2 regions of the Pseudoalteromonas sp. SR44-5 genome follow, and region 2 is predicted to be linked to the other one. Evidence: predicted binding sites of a transcription regulator. Region 2 holds the regulator's gene; the other holds the start of a gene.
What was found. The regulator FliA, encoded in region 2, starts transcription of late flagellar genes. The targets are predictions, from matches to a motif close to CTAAAGNTNNNNNNNNNNNNGCCGATA.

Region 1 (10,459 bases), on a different contig from region 2:
TGGGTATTTAGAAAGCAAGAGCGCCGTAAGCAAACCGCGCTTGAAAGTCTGATCACGGAGCGCACCGGGGAGCTGCGACAAGCTAATGATAAGCTAAATCAAGTTAACTCACAGCTAAAGCTTATGAGTCACTCAGATGAGCTTACTGGGCTGAGAAGTCGTCGCTTCTTATTTGATCAACTACCAAAAGATATAGAGCACTTTCAGCGTAACTCACAATCATTACAAGCGCAGGGAAAATCCTTGGTGTTGCTAATCATTAATTTTGATAATTTTAGCCGCATTAATGACGCTTATGGACCGATTGGTGGTGATAGTTGTTTGCAGCAAATGGCTGCATTGCTTAACTCTCGTACCCAAGGATCTGATTATGTTGCCCGTTGGAGTGGTGATGAATTCTTGTTACTGCTACGTGACTTTAAACGCACTGCAATCGATAGTTATGTTGCGCAGCTATGTAAAGTAATCGCTGATCACACATTTAAGTTGCCCAGTGGTGACAGTATAAACTTGACCGCATCGATTGGCTTTTCATTTTACCCATTACCATTATTAGGTGGTCAGGTTATTGGTTGGGAAACCTCTGTCAACTTAGCGGATATCGCGCTACATCAAGTTAAAAAGCGCGGTGGCGATGGTGTTGCAAACATCACCTTTGATGAACAATTAGATGCCTTTGAGTTTGAGCAAACCAACAATGTTGAGCAACAACTGAGTGTATTACAAGCTAATGGTTTAGCAGATATCAAAGTGTGGATGCGCTAATTGGCTAATTATGCGTTTGCTTATTCTAAGACTGCTGTTAGTTAAAGATAAGAAATGCCTTAACTCGAAAAGTTAAGGCATTGGGAGGCCAACTAAAGGCAGTTAATTTAACTGTCCTTGATGGTTAGCGATTTAGCCAGCTTGGTAAAATAGCAACAGACTCAGGAGCTGTGAATGAGTAGCTTACGCTGGCTGCAATATCACCGCTGGGGCTATTGAGAATATTATCAAACCGCATGACTAAGCCATTTGATTTTTCGGCTACGTATAAATGATTGCCGGTAAACATAATATCGACAGGATTACCGAGCATGGTTGCAGGTCCGGCGATATTGACACTGACATTGTTCAAACCTGATCCGGTTCCTGCATTATTTAATACAAATAATTTACCATCAGTGGCGTCAGCGGCACTGCCTACATCTGAGACAATTAATGAGTCACTTAGTGGATCGTAATCAATGCCATGTATATTGGTAGGGGCTGGGAATGCGACTCCTGCTGTTGCGGGTGTAATTAAGCGATCTTCCCCGGTTACAGTGCTCATACCCGCCATTAGCTTGCTTTTAACTTCATCAAAAACAGCAATAGTCCCATTGGTTAATGCCACAAATGCTCTATCAGTAGTGACATCATAGTCAACATCCCATGGACGTGCACCACCGCTTGCTGTGAGCGTCAAAAGGGGCGTTACATCACCCGTAGTACATGTTGAGAATATTAATATTCCCGGTGTTGTGGCATTGTTTTCAGCGACAAAAATCATCCCACTGTCTGATGCTACATCAATACCTTTTGGCGAGATTAGGCCGGTATTACTGCCGCTGATGATAGAATCTTGGCTTAGTGTAAATACCTCGCCATCACGGTGCATCGCGACTTTATTGGAAATAACAATTCCACCTACAGAGGTTGTGCTGTTATCAAAGCTCGCATAGCTGTTACCGGCTTTATCAAAGGCAACACTTTCGATTGTTTGACTTGCATTATAACTGCCAATTTCACTTGTTAACTGTGCATTTAGACGTGAAATTTGTCCTGTTGTAGGGCCTGCCGCGCTTGGATTACTACTTACAGCAATACCCATCAATGGCATATTAGTCATATAACTGTCAGATACATCAGGCATATCATTATGCATCACTGTTGCGGTTATTGACTCTGGCTTAATCGTTGCGGTGACGCTATCTGGACTAATGTCACCACTGACGCCATTAAAGATATTGCTAAATACCAGAATTGCATCATTAGATTTTTCTGCAACGCGTAAGTCGCTACCAGTCAGGCTGATATCCACAGGGTTACCAAGCATAGTAGCAGGGCCAGCGATACTGCGAGCAACCGTGGTATTGCCAGTAGCAAGGGATGCGTTGTTGATCACAAATAATGCGCCGTCGGTTGCATCACTGGCACTGCCGACGTCAGAAAGTACTAATTTATTTGTATCAGCATCATAAACGATACCATGAATATTAACGGAAACTTTGTTACCGCTTGCATCACTGGGTGTGATTGTACGAGTTGCCATAGCGGTAAAGCCACCATCTACATAATTATCGTATACTGCAACATCACCATTAGTGAGTGCCACATATAAGCGATCGTTTATATCATCGTATGTTACATCCCACGGTTTTGCGTCTGTAACTGTACTAGCTAAAGGCGCTGCATTTCCTGCGGCGGTAGCACCAAAGACAGTGATCTGCATGGCATTAAAGTCAGCGGCAAAAATGAGTCCGCGCTTATTTGATATATGAATACCTTTGGGATTGACTAACGTAGTGTTGCTGCCGGTAATGGTACGATCACGATTACTGTCAAACATACCCCCATCGGCACGGCTTAATACTTGGCAAACGGTGCTAAGAGCGCCATTACCAGAATCGCTGGCTTGAATTAAATTACCTAAGCTATCAAATGCAACACCTTCATTTGCACCACTATTAAATGTTTTTAACTTTGCAGCATTTTGATTAATCAAATCAACGGTGCCTGCATTATCAGCACCATTATTAGCCAAAATAAAAGTTGCTGCTGCAAATCCTGGAGTACCATCTGATCCATTCGTGCCATCGCTACCATTTGTACCATCAGCACCATTACTACCATCGACGCCGTCCATGCCCATTTCACCTTGCGGGCCTACAGAACCATCTTTTCCATCATCGCCACTACAGCCGGTTAAGCCAATCAAAATTGCTAGAGTAAGCGCAGACAAACAAAGTTTACTGGTCATTAATTGTGCGTGAATAGATTTGGTGCTTTCGCCTGATTTTAACGTTTTCATAACTTGTACCTTCTTAAATATTCCATCAAATGTGAACATACAAAGAGCTTGGCTTAAAACAGCTTATACCAATCGTGTTAAGTTGTTAGTCATTTATAGCGACGGATAAATAGAGTGATAACAAGGCATAAATTTTTATATGTAGTTGTTCTACATGAAAAATTCATAACGCCGTTAGCGCTTTATTTAGCACGCTAGAAAGGCTAAATATTTAAGTCGATTGGTATTATATAAAAGCGTGAACACTTTGCTCACGAGCTAACCTCAGTGAATAAACGTGGCAGGGAAATAATTGGATGCAAGAAAGTTGAAAAAAAGTGAGATTTTTTTAAATGTTTGAAAATAAATAACAAAGGAGCCTACGCTCCTTTGTTATTTTATTAACTTAAACTTTGGTTACTTAGTAATAAAGTTTTTTATGCTATCGAGTATACCTTGTGAGCCTAAGCCCATTTCATCATGCATTTGTTCTTGCGTGCCATGCTTGATGAACTCATCAGGAATACCTAAATTAAGGATGCTTACTGTTGCTTTTATAGCTGCTAAATATTCATTAACAGCAGAGCCTGCACCACCAACAATCGCGTTATCTTCAAGGGTTACAATGACGTCATGATCGGCTAATAAAGTGTCGATTAGTGCGCTATCAAGAGGTTTAACAAAACGCATATCAACGAGGCTAGCATTTAATTCATTGACTGCCAGTTGAGCGTTTTCAAGTAAAGTACCAAAGGATAAAACTGCGATTTTAGCGCCTTGTTTAATCACACGACCTTTACCAATTTCAAGCTCAGTCATTTGCTCGCAGATTTCAGTTGTGCCAGCACTACCACGAGGATAACGAACTGCAACAGGGCTGTTACAACGATAACCAGTGTACAGCATTTGACGACATTCATTAGTATCACTCGGTGCCATGATAATCATATTGGGGATACAACGGATAAAGCTTAAATCGTATGCGCCTTGATGAGTTTCGCCATCAGCACCAACAATACCAGCACGGTCAATTGCAAATAACACGGGTAAGTTTTGCAGAGCAACATCGTGAATAAGCTGATCGTAGGCACGTTGTAAAAAGCTTGAATAAATAGCGACAACTGGTTTTAAGCCTTCGCAGGCAAAACCTGCGGCTAAAGTAACCGCGTGTTGCTCGGCAATGGCAACATCAAAATATTGCTCAGGGTATTCTTTTGAAAAACGCACCATGCCTGAGCCTTCACGCATAGCCGGGGTGATTGCCATAAGCTTTTCATCTTGACTTGCCATGTCACACAACCAATCGCCAAATACTTTAGAAAAAGTCGCAGCGCCTGGTTTTGATTTTGGTAGGCTGGAAATCGCAGGGTCGAACTTAGGTACGCCGTGATAGCCTATTGGATCTGCTTCTGCTGGTTTATAGCCTTTACCTTTCTGGGTTTTGATATGCAGTAACTGCGGCCCTTTTAGGTTACGCATATTGCGCAGTGTATCAACCAACATGTTTACATCATGACCATCAATTGGGCCAATGTAATTTAAGCCTAACTCTTCAAAAAAGGTGCCTGGGATAACCATGCCTTTTAAGTGCTCTTCCATGCGGCTGGCTAATTCTTTTACTGGTGGCACGCCAGATAGCAGCTTTTTACTACCTTCACGAATGTTAGTGTAAAAACTGCCTGATAAGATACGAGCGAAATGATTAGTTAGTGCACCGACATTTTCAGAAATCGACATTTCGTTATCGTTTAATATGATCAGCATGTCAGATTTAACATCACCTAAGTGATTCATTGCTTCAAACGCCATGCCCGCGGTAATCGCACCATCACCAATAACCGCTACTGTTTTTCGTCCTTTGCCTTCTTTTTGCGCCGCAATTGACATGCCTAAAGCAGCAGAAATCGAGGTGCTTGAATGGCCAACACTAAAAGTGTCGTAGTGGCTTTCTTCACGAAATGGAAACGGATGTAAACCGTCTTTTTGGCGGATCGTGTGCATTTGATCACGGCGCCCTGTGAGAATTTTATGTGGGTATGCTTGATGGCCTACATCCCATACTAAGCGATCTTCAGGGGTGTTATATACATAATGAAGCGCTACAGTAAGCTCAACTGTGCCTAAACCTGATGCTAAGTGACCACTACTTTGCGAGACTGAGTTTAGTAAGTAATCACGTAACTCATTACTAAAAGCAGGTAATTTGTCTTGCGCTAAATCACGCAACTGGGCTGGTTCGTCAACCAAACCTAATAATGGATACTTGCTACTATCAAGTGTCATGATTTTTAATACATCCTTCGCTAACCAGAGGTCATTATAGCGTAATATTACTCTGATTCTTTAGTTATTTTGTACATCATTACTTGCTCAAGCTAGAGCCTAGAATTAATAATCGCGTTCAACAATATATTTTGCCAAGTTTTCTAGCTCAGAAGTGTCAGCATCTATTGCTGCTAACGCATCGAGTGCGCATTTTAGTAATGATTGTGCTTTTTGTTTTGCACCTGTAAGCCCAAGTAGAGCAGGGTAGGTCGCTTTATTTGCTGCAACATCGGAGCCTTGTGGTTTACCTAAGACTTGGGTATCACCTTCGATATCAAGAATATCGTCTTGCACCTGAAAAGCCAGCCCAATTGCATCACCAAACTGTTTTAATTGTAATAATGTTTGTTGATTTGTATCAGCTGCGCATAATGCACCTAAAGTAATTGCACAATTTAACAAAGCACCTGTTTTTAATTTATGGATACGTTCGAGCTCAGCTAAATTGACTAATTTGTCAGTCGCTGCAATATCCAGTGCTTGACCACCGACCATACCTTCAATACCCGATGCTTTGGCAAGTGCTGCAATCATTTTTAACTGTTGCTGTGCAGGAACGTTAAATGAATGGTTAGCAATTAAATCAAACGCTAATGTTTGCAGCGCATCACCGGCTAAAATAGCATGAGCTTCGCCATAGACAATATGGCAAGTCGGTCTACCACGTCGCAGGTCGTCGTCATCCATCGCGGGTAAATCATCATGAACTAACGAATAACTATGAATACATTCAATAGCAGCAGCCAACACGTCTAAATCTTGTTTATTTGCGCCAAGCATTTTTCCCGTGGCATACACTAAAAATGGTCGTAATCGTTTACCGCCATTTAAAACGCTGTAGTGGGTGGCTTGTTTGATGCTGTGCTCGGTATCGAGCGGTTGCTCAAAATACCGATTGAGAGTGGCTTCAACATCTTGTTGAGCACATTTTATTTGCTCTGTTATTAACACCCGTTATTCCAAATCATTATCAAAGTTAGTAAGTGGTGACTGACTATCACTACCCATTAAAATAGCTACTTTTTGTTCAGCTTGTTGTAACTTACTTGAAGATGCGCCGGCTAAAGCAATACCGCGTTCAAACTGTTTTAATGATTGCTCAAGGGAAAGCTCTCCTTGCTCCATTTCTGTGACGATTAAGGATAATTCATCAAGCGCTTGCTCGAAGCTTAGGTTCTCTGGTTTTTTCGTCGCCATACTGATTTAACTTAGATGATAGAAATGTGAGGCCAATTTTAGGGGGAATGCTAAACTAGGTCAAAGGGTGATGCATTTTTTTTGAATAATTAATTGTTTTCTTGCCACTTTTAATTATTTATACCTTTACTTAAGCCTTGCAGGTTATCAATGGTAGCTTAAAATGCTAAACAGGGTTGAAAACTTTCATTTCATTTTTTTCATTAAATGGTTTAAGTAATTCAATAGATTGCCGATAAGCTGTTAATAATAAAAATTTGTTGCTGGTAGCAACAAAGCATCGATTCCTCTGGAGGGGTAAGTGGATTTAGCAACCATTATAGGTATTCTCGGAGCTATTGGTCTTATTGCTATGTCAATGGTACTAAGTAGTGGCGGCGAAGTGGCTATGTTTTATAACACGCCATCGGTGGTTATTGTTTTCGGTGGTTCGATTTTTATAGTGTTATCAAACTATACGATGAGTCAATTCCTCGGTATCGGTAAAGTCGCGGCTAAAGCCTTCATGTTCAAAATAGAGTCACCTGAAGAGCTTATCGAAAAAGCAGTTGAACTTGCAGACTCGGCCCGTAAAGGCGGATTTTTAGCACTTGAGGAAGCAGAAATACCCAATGCGTTTATGCGTAAAGGGGTTGATATGCTTGTTGACGGTCATGACGCTGATGTTGTTCGTGCCACCTTGCAAAAAGATATTTCTCTTACTTCTACTCGTCATGAATCGGGGGCCGGTTTGTTTAAAGCGCTTGCCGATATTGCGCCTGCGATGGGTATGATAGGTACTTTGATTGGTCTAGTTGCGATGTTGTCGAATATGGATGACCCTAAAGCGATTGGTCCTGCGATGGCGGTAGCGCTTTTAACAACATTATATGGTGCGTTTTTAGCAAACGTGGTGGCAATTCCTATCCAAGTAAAATTGGAATTGCGTAAAGACGAAGAAGCAATGAATCAGCGGCTAATTTTAGATGCGGTATTAGGTATACAAGATGGCCAAAATCCAAAAGTCATCGAAGGTATTTTGAAAAACTACCTCGCTGAATCAAAACGAAAAGTGGATACTGAGGAGTAAGCATGTCAGATCAAGAGTGCAAGTGTCCACCACCCGGGTTACCAGCATGGATGGGTACCTTCGCGGATTTGATGTCACTATTGATGTGCTTCTTTGTACTTTTACTCGCGTTTTCAGAAATGGATGTACTTAAATTTAAACAAATCGCAGGCTCAATGAAGTTTGCCTTTGGTGTACAAAATAAAATAGAAGTAAAAGATATTCCCAAAGGAACATCCGTTATCGCGATGGAGTTCACCCCAGGTAAACCTGAACCTACTCCAATCGAAACCATTCAACAGCAAACTGTCGAAATGACCCAGCAAATGCTTGAGTTTCAGGCTGGTGATGAAAGCTCAGCTGGCGGTCGTCAAGAGCAACGCGGTAATAAGCGTGGCGGTGAGTCACAAAGTACAGCGCAACAACAAGCATCAGAACAATCTATTTCTGCAGCTGATCAAGAGCAGGTTAATGAGTTAGTTAAAAAGATAGCCCAGCAATTGGAACAACAAATCATGGATGGTGCTGTTGAGTTGGAATCATTAGGTCAGCAAATTATTATTCGTATTCGTGAAAATGGTTCATTTCCATCTGGGAGTGCATTTTTACAACCTAAGTTTAAACCAATCATTCGTGATATAGCTGCGTTACTAAAAGATGTGCCAGGTGAAATTACGGTGTCTGGTCATACTGATGATTTTCAAGTTTCGAATGAGCTGTATACCAATAACTGGGACTTATCATCGAAGCGTGCAGTTGCGGTTGCAACTGAAATGCAAAAAGCGCAAGGCTTTGATAAAACCAGAATGGTTGTTGTCGGTCATGCCGAAACTCGACCACTTGTTCCAAATGATTCTGATGCGGATAGACGACGTAATCGCCGCGTGGAAATTTCAATAATGCAAGGCAAGGCTAAGGAATCAGATCCGATAGATGTTCGTTAAGATGCTTGGCAAAGTACCTAATTTAGCTTAAAGTAGTTTTTTAACAAGTGTAACGGAGTGTCTGATGAAAAACGTTGATAAATATAGTTATATGCCGGGCAATGGTTCTGGTGGCGATGATGAAGAGAAGAATGTTAAGTAACGTCAATGCCTAATTGGGTGAACAATTTAATTTTTATACTTGAATATAGCTGGGTGTTATTTTTACTCCCAGCTATTTTTGTATTTTACATACGTAAGGATTGGTTGGCATTACGCTTTGTCTTGATTACAGCTGTTTTCTTCTTGTATGGCGCTGTGATTTATTCAAGCCTTAGAGAGTTAGATGACCCTTATATTTGGCGTTATGTAGTTTGGGCTTTTAATGATATTGCTTGGATGGCTTTGATTGCTTACTGGGCTATTAAAGATAAAGTGTATCTTTGGCAAAGTGTGATCGGTCAGTTGGTTGTAATTAGTGCGCCTATCTTACAATTATTTAGATTAGTGGATCGCCACCTTTGGGATTTATCGTATAGCACTATGCTATATAAAACGTTATTACCTTTAATCAATATTGGCACTGTCGTTGTGTGCTACCTTCCTCTGTTGTATTTATTTATGCGAAAAAATCGCAGTTTAAAGAGCTAATCATTAACTATTTGTAGATTAAATTACGTGTGCTAAACTACTGTGTAAATAACCAGTTGTTGATAGTGCCCTATGAAACTTTATATAGCCGAGAAGCCATCTTTAGGTCGTGCCATTGCTGATGCGCTACCAAAGCCTCATAAAAAACATGATGGCTATATTGAAGTGGCTAATGGCGATTGTGTTTCTTGGTGTATAGGTCACTTGCTCGAGCAGGCAGAGCCTGATGATTATAATGAGCAATATAAAAAATGGCGCTTTGATGACTTACCGATTATCCCACAGCAATGGCAGTTAAAAGCAAAATCTAAAACTCGTAAGCAACTTACGGTACTTAAAAAGTTAATCAAACAAGCTGATCAACTTGTTCATGCTGGTGATCCAGACCGAGAAGGGCAATTACTTGTTGATGAGGTGATTGAGCAAGTTAAACTTAGCCAAGCCAAAAAACAGCAAATTCAACGTTTATTGATCAGTGATTTGAATGTTAGCGCGGTTAAAAAGTCGCTGCAAAACGTTCGCTCTAACCGTGAATTTATTCCACTTAGTGTATCTGCTTTGGCGCGTTCGCGAGCTGATTGGCTGTTTGGTATGAATTTAACGCGCGCCTATACGCTTGCAGGTCAAAAAGCAGGGTTTGGTAATGTATTATCAGTAGGGCGTGTACAAACACCAATATTAGGATTGGTTGTTCAGCGTGATAACGAGATTGCTAATTTTGTGCCAAAACCTTTTTATGAAGTATTAGCCCATTTAAGTACCGAAAATAAAGAGCCGTTTACAGCAAAGTGGCAACCAAGCAAAGCGTGTGAACCTTATCAAGATGAAGAGGGGCGAGTGCTCCATCGAGGCCTTGCTGAGAATGTTGCGTCGCGAATTTCTAATCAATCAGGTGAAGTTACTGCGCTTGAACAAAAGCAGAAAAAGCAACAAGCACCTTTGCCGTATAATTTGTCAGCGTTACAAATTGATGCTGCGAAAGCTTTTTCAATGCCTGCACAAAAGGTATTGGATATTTGTCAAAATTTATATGAGCGTCACAAGCTAATTACCTATCCACGTTCAGACAATCGTTACTTGCCCAAAGATCATCACCAAGAAGCAGCCAGTATAATAAAGGCAATTGCCATCAATGGCGGGCAAAATGACACTCATTGCCAAGGCGCAGATGTGAGTAAACGCAGTAAGTGTTTTAACGATGCTAAGGTGGCTGCGCATCACGCCATTATTCCTACCGCTAAGCAGCAAAAGTCAGCAAGTTTGAGCGTTGAAGAAGGTAAAGTG
Region 2 (10,459 bases):
GTATCGATTACTGTTACAACATTGCCACGTAAATTAATAATCCCTAAAACATAGCTTGGAGCACCTGGTACTGGAGCAATTTCTGTATAACGCAAAATCTCTTGCACTTGCATCACATTCACACCATAGGTTTCTGATTCAAGCTTAAAAGTTACCCACTGCAATACTTCATCATTGCCATCGGTATTTTTACTGCTTGATAATAATCTTTGTTCACTCATGTTATTACTCCGAATATCGTTACTGGTCGCGGCTATCTAAACCTTGCTCTAATAATTGACCTAAGCTTTGCACATCAATTAAGGCACACATTTTTTCTTTAATTACACCTGCAAGCCAAGGCCGCTTGCCACTTTTAGCTCGCCATTTCACATCTTCACTGCGTAGTGTAATGTTATTAACCAGCTTTTCAGCCAACAATCCCCATTGGCTATTACCTAAAGTAATTAAGTATTGGTAGTTTAATTTGTCTTCTAACTCTTGGGTATACTTTTCTGGCATCACCCAAAGCGCTGTATCAACTACATTAAGATTCTCATCACGATTTAGCATCACTCCTTTAAACCACTTGGGTTTACCAAAAAGCTGATTAACTTCACCTAATTGATGAATACCACCTAATGCTTTTAATGGTACTGCGAGGGTAAGCCCAGCCACTTCAAAGAATAACGCCTGAAACTCACCATCAAAATAATCTTCTTGACGCTGTACAGGAGTTTTAGCTTCAGCAACATTTAGCTGTTCACTCACTTTAGCTATATCTTTGATATTAGCTTGGATCTGTGGTTTCTCAAGGGGCGCGGGTATTTCTTCCTCAATACTAGTCTTTGGCTCATCAAGTGCGTTTGGCTGCACAATGGTTTGCTGCGACGCCTTGAGTGGCATTTTATTGCTACTTTCTGTGGATGGAACTTGTTCGAGTAATTTTGCAACCGGGTGTAAGTCTGTTGACTCATCGTCTTCGCACAGTAAAGCCCCCAAGTACTGGGTCATTACTTTTTCATTAGCAAATAATTGCTTACTCATTCATTAACCTTGTTCAATCAAATAATCGAGTAATGCGCGATAAGCATAAACACCTCTTGAGCGTGGACAATACTGAATCGGTACTTGTTGAGCTAAACTTGCATCACGGAACTTAGTATCTACGGGTATTACCCCTGGCCATACTTTTTCTTGGTACGTTTGCTGTAATGTCTTATATGCTTCAAGGGATGCATTAGTGCGCTTATCATACATTGTAGGGATAATGGTATATTGATACTGCTTTGATTGCGAGCTTTGCATTAATTCCATGGTCCGCATCATTCGGTCTAGTCCTTTGAGTGCTAAAAACTCAGTTTGTACTGGCACTAAAATGCGTTCACTTGCAGCCAATGCGTTAACCATTAATACACCTAACACTGGCGGACAGTCTAAAATAGCGTAATCATAATGCTCACTAATTTTTGCTAAAGCTTTTTTTAAGATAAGCCCCATTCCGGTCTTATTACCCATACTGCGGTCAAGTGTCGCGATTGCCATCGTTGCAGGAAGAATATCTAAGTTATCTATGTTCGATGGACACAAAGCTTGCAATATTTCTTCACTTGCCATGCTGTTTCCACGGGCAAATATATCATATACACTGACTTCTAAATCTTCTGAATCAATGCCAAAGTAATACGTTAAAGATGCATGAGGATCGGTATCAATCAGTAATACTCGCTTTCCTTGCAGCGCTAATATACCAGCTAAGCTCACAGCCGTGGTCGTCTTCCCTACTCCACCTTTTTGATTTGCTACCGTCCAAATTTTCACATCACACCTTATTTTTGTTCGTTGCGCGTTGTAATTCTTATACCACCGTGTGGGAGTTGGATCACTTTAATAGTGTTGTCATCACTTGGCAACTCAATTGGTTGCTCTGCTTCAGTTTCTGTTGCTGGTTGCTCGGTTGTAACAATGGGCTTGGGTGGCAAACCATATTTTGATAATGCAACGACTACTTTACGATTTTCAGCACGTCCTTGCTCTGTATCATTATCAGCAAAAGGTGAATACTGTCCATATCCTTCAATGGCCATGCGCGCAGGGTTGATACCTAATGCATCAAGTTCGACTAAAATCGAGGTCGCTCTTGCAACAGATAGCTCCCAATTAGAACGAAACATTTCATTATGAATGGTTTCATTATCGGTATAACCACGCACTCTAACGTAGTTATCTACTGGGGCAATAATATCGTTTACTAATTTTATCACTGCTTTCGCGCGTTGATGCGCCACAGCACTGCCACTGGAAAATAACATTCCTGAGCTTAATTCAATGATCAACCAGTCTTGGTGCAACTCTAAACTTGCTTCGCCATCGCGTATTTCATCGATCAAGGCTGATTGTAATTTAGTTAATAAGCTATCTAAAGGTTTGCCTAAGTGTTTTTGTTTTATATTACTGGTATCGCTTTGTCCATCCAGTAACTCTGGGCCAGCTTCTTGCTTTTGAATACTTTCACCAAACAGTAGTTCGTTTTCAGGAGTCACTCTATCGGTTAATAAACCGGTCCCCGTCACGCCTTGACCCTCTTGACTATACTGACGAGCTGACTTGTCAAAAACCTGCTCCAGCGAATCAGATAAAATTTGGAAGCTTTCTTCTTTATTAATCGCAATCGCATACATCACTACAAAGAATGCAAACATAATAGTCATGTAATCAGCGTACGACACTAGCCAACGTTCTGTATGCTGACTTTTGGTCGATGAGTGACGAAGTCGACGGCGCATCATAATAATTATTCTTGAAGCTGACTTGGACGCTCTACACGATACGCTTCAAGTTTCAGCTCAATATTGACAGGGCTATCACCTTGGCTCATGGCAATAATTCCTTCAGCTAATAACTCATGAAACAGCATCTTTTGTTCTACTTGTTGTTTGAGCTTGTTAGCCATAGGTAAAAACAATAAATTTGCTAAGCCAACCCCATAAATGGTGGCAAGAAAAGCAGTCGCAACCCCTGCACCTAACTTTTCAGGTTCAGTGATAAATGACATCGCTTGGATCAGACCAAGCACTGCGCCTAATATACCGATGGTAGGACTGTAACCGCCCAACGCCTCATAAACTCGACTGGCTTCAAGCAGCCGTTCTCTTTCTAGCAACAAATCAATTTCTAGTGTGTCTCTGAGTTTTTGCTCACTGTTGCCATCAATCAGTAAACTCAAGCCTTTGGCAACATATGGATCCGGATGGGTTAACGCTATTTCTTCAAGTGCTAAATACCCTTCTTGGCGGGCTTTTTGTGACCAACTTTTAACTTGCTCAATTGCTCTGTTGATATCGTAACTTGGTGGGAAAAATACCCAGTGGCTTATTCTTAATGCTTTATTAAACGTACTTGCTGGTGTTTGTAGCATTACAGCACCTAACGTACCGCCCAACACAATGATTAATGCCGGGCCATTAAATAAAGCACTCACAACACCGCCTTCTAGTGAGTAGCCATAACCAATCGCCAAAAGTGCAACGAACAGGCCTAGAAACGACAACTTATCCACAACCAATCTCTCGAACTAACCGATTAGCAACGTCTTCAAGCGCAATGCTTGCCGATGATAACCCTGCGTTAGCAACCGCTTGTGGCATACCATATACCACACTGGTTTTTTCATCTTGTGCCCAAATAGTAGCGCCGGCTTGTTTAAGCATTCTTGCACCGTCTCTTCCATCTGCGCCCATGCCTGTAAGTACCACAGCTAATACATCACCTTGGAACGATTTGGCTGTACTTGCAAAAGTAACATCAACACTTGGTTTATAGGTGATCCGGGCACTATCGTCTTCAAAAACACGTAAAGTGCGATTGCCAGCCCGTCCCTCAATCAACATTTGTTGACCGCCCGGCGCTAGATACGCGACGCCTGGCATTAATCGGTCGCCTTGTTGTGCTTCTTTTACTTTTATTTTGCACAAGCCGTTTAAACGTGTGGCAAATGCTGGCGTAAACGCAGCTGGCATATGCTGTATTAACAAAATAGGGTGCGGAAAATTAGCGGGCAACTGAGTCAGAATTGTTTGCAGTGCAACAGGTCCTCCCGTTGAAGTACCTATTGCAACTATTTGATATTTCTTTCCTGAAGCGCGAGTGTTAGCTGCAATATTAGTCGCAGGTGCAGCGCTCCGGTTAAAGCTTCGATCTGGTTGAGTTATCGCAGGGCGACTTGTTGTACCTGCAGAAACGGGAGGTATTGGTGCCGATGCAGGAGGCGTTGTCGGCCGACTAAAGCGCGAAAGACGCTTGCGTCCAATTTCTTTTACTTTATTTTGTAATAACTTAATCGCATCTTCATTATTACGAGCAATATCTTCAAATTTTTTCGGTAAAAAATCTAGAGCACCCGCATCAAGTGCGTCTAAGGTTGCTGTTGCGCCATCACGAGTCAGTGAGGAGAACATCAGAATAGGGGTTGGATTTGCTGCCATGATTTCTTTTACAGCACTAATGCCATCAAGCACGGGCATTTCAACATCCATGGTGATTACATCTGGACGAAGTTGATTTGTTTTATCGACCGCTTCTCGGCCATTTACCGCAAAACCAATTACTTCGATATCCTTATCTTGCTCGAGTATTTCGCTCACTCTGCGGCGAAAGAAACTTGAATCATCAACAACTAAAACTTTAACTGCCATTGGCATACTCTTGTTAAATTTTATCTGTGAGAGCCATATTTAGCCCTCACAATAAGATAAGAATTGGCCTAACCTGCGTAGTGTTTTAACAGGTTTGGAACATCTAAGATCAGCGCTATACCACCGTCAGACGTGATCGTTGCACCTGCCATACCAGGTGTTCCTTGTAGTAAAGCATCAAGCGGTTTAATAACAACTTCTTCTTGACCAATCAATGAATCCACTACAAAACCAACTTGTTGCGTACCAATTTGTACAATTACAACATGGCCTTGAGCTTTGCGTAATGATCTGTCAGCACCTTTAACTAACCAATGTTCTAAATAAAACAACGGTCGTGCTTTCTTACGAACAATAATGGTTAATTGACCATCAACTACATTCGTTTTAGTTAGATCTAGGTGGAATATTTCATTAACACCAGCCAGTGGTAATGCAAATGTTTGCTCACCGACAACCACCATCAATGTCGGCAAAATAGCCAACGTTAACGGTACTTTAATTTCTAGGATTGTGCCTACACCTAGCTCAGATTGAATACTCACAGAACCATTTAGTTGGGTAATTTTGGTTTTCACCACATCCATACCCACACCACGACCCGAAATATCAGAGATCTGTTCTTTGGTGGAAAAGCCTGGTGCAAAAATAAGGTTATAGGCTTCTGTATCAGATAATCGAGCTGCTTGCTCGTGATCAAGCACCCCTTTATTGATTGCTATTTTTTTCAGTTTTTCAGGGTCCATACCTGCACCATCATCACGAATGGTGAGCAAAATATGATCACCCTCTTGCGATGCTGATAAAGTAACAGTCCCAGTTCTTGACTTACCTGCCGCTTCACGCACATCAGGCATTTCAATACCATGGTCAACCGAGTTGCGCACCAAGTGGACTAAAGGATCTGCCAGTGCCTCAACTAAGTTTTTATCTAAATCGGTTTCTTCACCCACGAGCAGTAAGTTAATGTCTTTTCTCAAACTGCGGGCTAAATCACGGACTACGCGAGGAAAACGACCAAACACTTTCTTGATCGGTTGCATCCGCGTTTTCATTACCGCACCTTGCAAGTCTGCGGTTACTACATCAAGATTCGAAATGGCTTTACCCATCGCTTCACTTTCAGTATTGGTTGCTAAACTGACTAAACGATTGCGAACCAATACCAGTTCACCAACCATGTTCATTATTTGATCTAGGCGTTTTGTATCAACACGCACCGTCGTATCAGCTTGTGGAGGAGCTGGTTTTTTAGCAACAGCTGTCGCTGGAGCTGGTGCGGATTTTTCAGCTGCTTTCACAGGCTCAGACACTGCTGGTTTGGGCACTGGCTTAGCTGCGGCAACAGGTGCAGGTGTTGGTGCTTTTTTAGCGGGTGCTGGCTCAGTCTCAGCGACCGCTTGTGGCGCGCTGCCTTTACCATGTAATTCATCAAGTAAAGCTTCAAATTCATCATCGCTGATTTCATCTGGACCATTACTTTTCGTCGGTGCTAAAGGTGCTTGGGCCGGTTTAGGCGCAGCACTTTCGGTGCCTGCAGTATCTTTATTACTTACTAGACCGAAGCTACCAATGCCGTGCAATTCATCCAATAAATTATCAAATTCATCATCAGTAATATCACTATTTGATGATTCATTGCTGACAGTGGTTGTTGGCGTTATAGGACTTTGCCCTTGTCCGTGGAGCTCATCAAGCAGGCTCTCAAATTCATCTTCTGTTATCTCATCGATTTGAACATCTTTTTGATCGCTATCAACTTGACCATCAAATAATGAGTCTAGCGCAAATGGATCGTCAGAATCATCTAAAATATCATCAGCATCAACAACAGGGATATCGCCTGCAGGTTCAGCACTGCCAGTTAATTCTTCAGCCGTTGGCGGCAGCCCTAATTTATGTAAAACAGCGAGTAATTCTGGATTTGCTGGTTCTGGTTTTTCTCTACTTTGGATAGTCGCAAACATTTCGTTGATAGTATCGAGTGCTTGCAAGATCACGTCCATCAGTTCGGAATTAACCTTACGAACACCTTGACGCAATAAATCGAAAACGTTCTCTGCACCATGGCAAGCATCGACTAGTTCAGTCATGCTTAAAAAGCCTGCGCCGCCTTTTACCGTATGAAAACCACGGAAAATTGCATTGAGTAATTCGGTATCATCTGGGTTATTTTCAAGCTCCACCAGCTGTTCTGACAAAAGCTCAAGAATTTCTCCAGCCTCTACTAGAAAATCTTGTAAAATATCTTCATCGACTTCAAAGCTCATGCAGTTTTCTCCTCTTAGAAGCCCAAGCTTGATAATAAATCATCAACATCATCTTGTCCTGAGACAACATCATCACGAGATTCTTTATCAATAATTGGCCCTTCAGGGCCTGCAAGTGTATTTTCAGCAGGCGGTTTTTCAATGACTGGTGCTATTGTTTTTGTTTCGCTATCATCTTGGCTGCCAAATGCTGTCAACAAGTGGATCAAGCTGTCTTCTACTTCTCTAACAAGCTCGATAACCCGACGGATCACTTGACCGGTTAAATCTTGAAAATCTTGTGCCATTAACACATTGGTCATGAGTCCTTGCAACTCATCCGTTTTAGTTTGCGAGCTATTCATGAACTTATCTAAGCTATGGCAAAGTTTTTTAAATTCACCTAGCTCAATTTCACGATTCATTAAACGATCCCAAGTGGGTTTAATGTCTGAAATGTCATCAGCAAGCTGTTGGGCAATGGGTAAACTTGCTTCTACAGCATCCATGGTTTTATTAGCAGCGTTTTCGGTCATTTCCATAACATAGTTAAGACGCTGCTTCGCGTCGGGTAGTGCATCTTTGGTCAAATCAGCTAAACGTGTATCAAGCTCAAAATTTTTCAACGCATCATGAAGCTGACGCGTAAGTTTGCCTACTTCGGCAAATAATTCTGATTGCTCTTTTGACGCCGCATCAATAATTAACTGATCAGCTTTATCTTGTTCACCGTTTTCAAGGTAAACCACAAGCTGACGGGCTTGTTCTAAACTGATCTGAGGCGCAGCAGGTGCTGACATAAGCCTCTCCTATTTATTTAACCTAAACGCTCAAACACTTTTTCCAATTTGGTTTTCAGTGTTGCAGCTGTAAATGGTTTAACGATATAACCGTTAACACCAGCTTGTGCAGCAGCAACAATTTGTTCTTTTTTAGCTTCTGCTGTTACCATTAAAACAGGAATGTGTTTCAGGCTGTCATCGGCCCTAATAGCGCGCAAGAGATCGATTCCTTGCATGCCAGGCATGTTCCAATCTGTAACTACAAAATCAAATTCTTGATTCTGCAACATCGGTAAAGCTGTTGAGCCATCGTCAGCTTCTTGTACATTTGTAAAACCCAAATCTCTTAACAGATTTTTGATAATACGTCTCATCGTCGAAAAATCATCAACAACAAGAATTTTCATGTTTTTATCCAAAACATCCTCCGGTGAGGTCTGAACCTATATTTACTTACTACTAATTAATCCAGTCATTGATTTTTGCTTTGAGCTTAATCATCGCCTGACCATGTATCTGACTCACACGCGATTCACTTACATCGAGTATACGTCCAATCTCTTTTAAATTCATTTCATCGTTATAATACAGCGACAATACTAACCCATCTCGTTCAGGTAAAGATTGTATAGCTGTTAATAATGATTGATTAAAGCGTTCATTTTTAACGTTATTAAAGGGCTTGTCCAGTGCTAAATCATGTCCCACTGGTGTGATAACATCTTCATCTACCCCTAAGTCTTCTATACCTAACACTTTACTTGAATTTACATCACTAAGAATATGATGGTACTCATCTAGCGTAATATCAAGTTTTTCAGCAACTTCACTGTCTTTAGGTTCTCGATTCAGGCTGCTTTCTAGCTCACTAATCGCTTCAGCGACTCTGCGGCTATTACGGTGCACTGAGCGTGGAGCCCAATCACCTCGGCGCATTTCATCCAGCATCGCACCACGGATACGAATGCCTGCAAAGGTTTCAAAGCTTGCACCTTTAGTCGCATCAAAGTTCTTTGATGCTTCAATTAACCCTATCATCCCCGATTGAATCAAATCATCGAGTTGCACACTCGCGGGTAAACGAGCGATTAAATGACAAGCCACTTTTTTGACTAAGGAAGCATGTCGCTCAACAATCACATTTAAATTTTGTGTCGATTGATATCCCATCGCTTTATTCACCGATGCCGTCATAGTTAGCCGTTTACTAATTTTTCTATGAAAAATTCTAAATGACCAGATGGTTGATTAGGTATAGGCCATTTAACTGCTTTTGTCGCTAATGTTTTAAATGCTATTGCTGCTGGGGAACTTGGAAATAAATCAACAATCACTTTCTGACGACGAGTTGCTTTACGCATATTTTCATCATACGGGACTGTTGCCACCAATTCCATTGAGACATCCAAAAAGCGATCCGTTACTTTTGAGAGCTTAGCAAATAGTTCCTGGCCTTCACGCATGCTGCGCACCATATTAGCAACGATTTTAAATTTATACACACCGTGCTCACGACTCAATACTTTGATTAATGCATAAGCATCAGTTATTGAGCTCGGTTCATCACATACTACTACCATGACATCTTGCGCTGCGCGCGAAAAACTTAATACCATGTCAGAGATACCAGCAGCAGTATCAACAATTAATATATCAAATTCGGTATTTAATTCACTAAAAGCGCGAATTAAACCAGCATGTTCTGATGGTGAAAGTTCCACCATACTTTGTGAGCCTGACGTCGCTGGTACTATTTTAATTCCTGCAGGCCCTTCAACTAAAATTTCATCGAGCTCGCATTCACCTGATAGTACATGAGATAGATTACGCTCTACCCTAAGTCCTAACATCACATCACAATTTGCTAAACCCAAATCGGCATCCAGTACTAACACTCGGTTTCCGAGCTGACCCAACGCAATCGCAGTGTTAAGTGAGACGTTAGTTTTCCCTACGCCACCTTTGCCACCTGTTACAGCGATAACTTTAACGCCGTTATTATTGTTTTGACTCATTTTACGCAGGCCACTTGCTTGATCTAATACTGTGTTAATCATACATCCCTACTGTGCTTGACGCTACTGCTTGGCGTCGTGAATGTTGTGCTTTTGTTCTTTTTAAATACAATTGTTCTGCTTTTTTTACTAATTTCTCTGCATTGGCGACCCGAATGTCCTCTGGAACGCGCTGACCGTTAGTAAGATACCCTATTGGAAGGCGATTTTGAATCGCTATACTAATAATCTCACCTAAACTTAATGATTCGTCTAATTTAGTGAAAATACAGCCACTTAATTGTACCTTCTTAAAGTGTCTTACGGTTTCTTGTAAAACATTAATTTGTGCGGTCGCACTGAGCACTAAATAATTGCGAATATCGACACGTTGATTACGCATTAGTGTATTTAACTGCTCAGTTAAACGTAAATCACGTTGGCTCATTCCCGCTGTATCTATTAATACTAGACGCTTATTTCGTAAATGATATAAAACTTCTGCTAATTCATTGGCATCTTTAACTTGTTTTACACCACAACCGATGATTCGGCCATAAGTAGCAAGCTGTTCATAAGCGCCAATACGGTAAGTATCAGTGGTAATAAGCGCAACTTTATCTGCGCCATATTTTTGTGCGCCAAGGGCTGCAAGTTTTGCCACGGTTGTAGTTTTACCAACCCCAGTAGGGCCAACAAGTGCATATACGCCGCCTTGGCGTAGTATTTCATTATTTGTAGTATGCATTTGGTTTTCAACC

Region 1: pomA (flagellar motor protein PomA) is a predicted target of FliA. The motif match lies at 6,765-6,791, and genes of this name have one in related genera.

What each region holds. Positions count from the first base shown of each region.
Region 1 covers NZ_JACJDT010000016.1:67,759-78,217, forward strand. The annotation lists gene H5154_RS11090 (ligand-binding sensor domain-containing diguanylate cyclase) at 1-765, shown strand, start outside; gene H5154_RS11095 (hypothetical protein) at 890-3,052, opposite strand; gene dxs (1-deoxy-D-xylulose-5-phosphate synthase) at 3,449-5,314, opposite strand; gene ispA ((2E,6E)-farnesyl diphosphate synthase) at 5,420-6,307, opposite strand; gene H5154_RS11110 (exodeoxyribonuclease VII small subunit) at 6,311-6,553, opposite strand; gene pomA (flagellar motor protein PomA) at 6,855-7,622, shown strand; gene H5154_RS11120 (flagellar motor protein MotB) at 7,625-8,545, shown strand; gene H5154_RS11125 (hypothetical protein) at 8,693-9,175, shown strand; gene H5154_RS11130 (DNA topoisomerase III) at 9,248-10,459, shown strand, end outside.
Region 2 covers NZ_JACJDT010000014.1:18,320-28,778, forward strand. The annotation lists gene H5154_RS09950 (chemotaxis protein CheW) at 1-221, opposite strand, end outside; gene H5154_RS09955 (chemotaxis protein CheW) at 241-1,026, opposite strand; gene H5154_RS09960 (ParA family protein) at 1,030-1,800, opposite strand; gene H5154_RS09965 (flagellar motor protein MotB) at 1,809-2,768, opposite strand; gene H5154_RS09970 (flagellar motor protein) at 2,774-3,538, opposite strand; gene H5154_RS09975 (chemotaxis response regulator protein-glutamate methylesterase) at 3,531-4,673, opposite strand; gene H5154_RS09980 (chemotaxis protein CheA) at 4,742-6,943, opposite strand; gene H5154_RS09985 (protein phosphatase CheZ) at 6,958-7,722, opposite strand; gene cheY (chemotaxis response regulator CheY) at 7,740-8,123, opposite strand; gene H5154_RS09995 (RNA polymerase sigma factor FliA) at 8,164-8,874, opposite strand; gene H5154_RS10000 (MinD/ParA family protein) at 8,901-9,761, opposite strand; gene flhF (flagellar biosynthesis protein FlhF) at 9,754-10,459, opposite strand, start outside.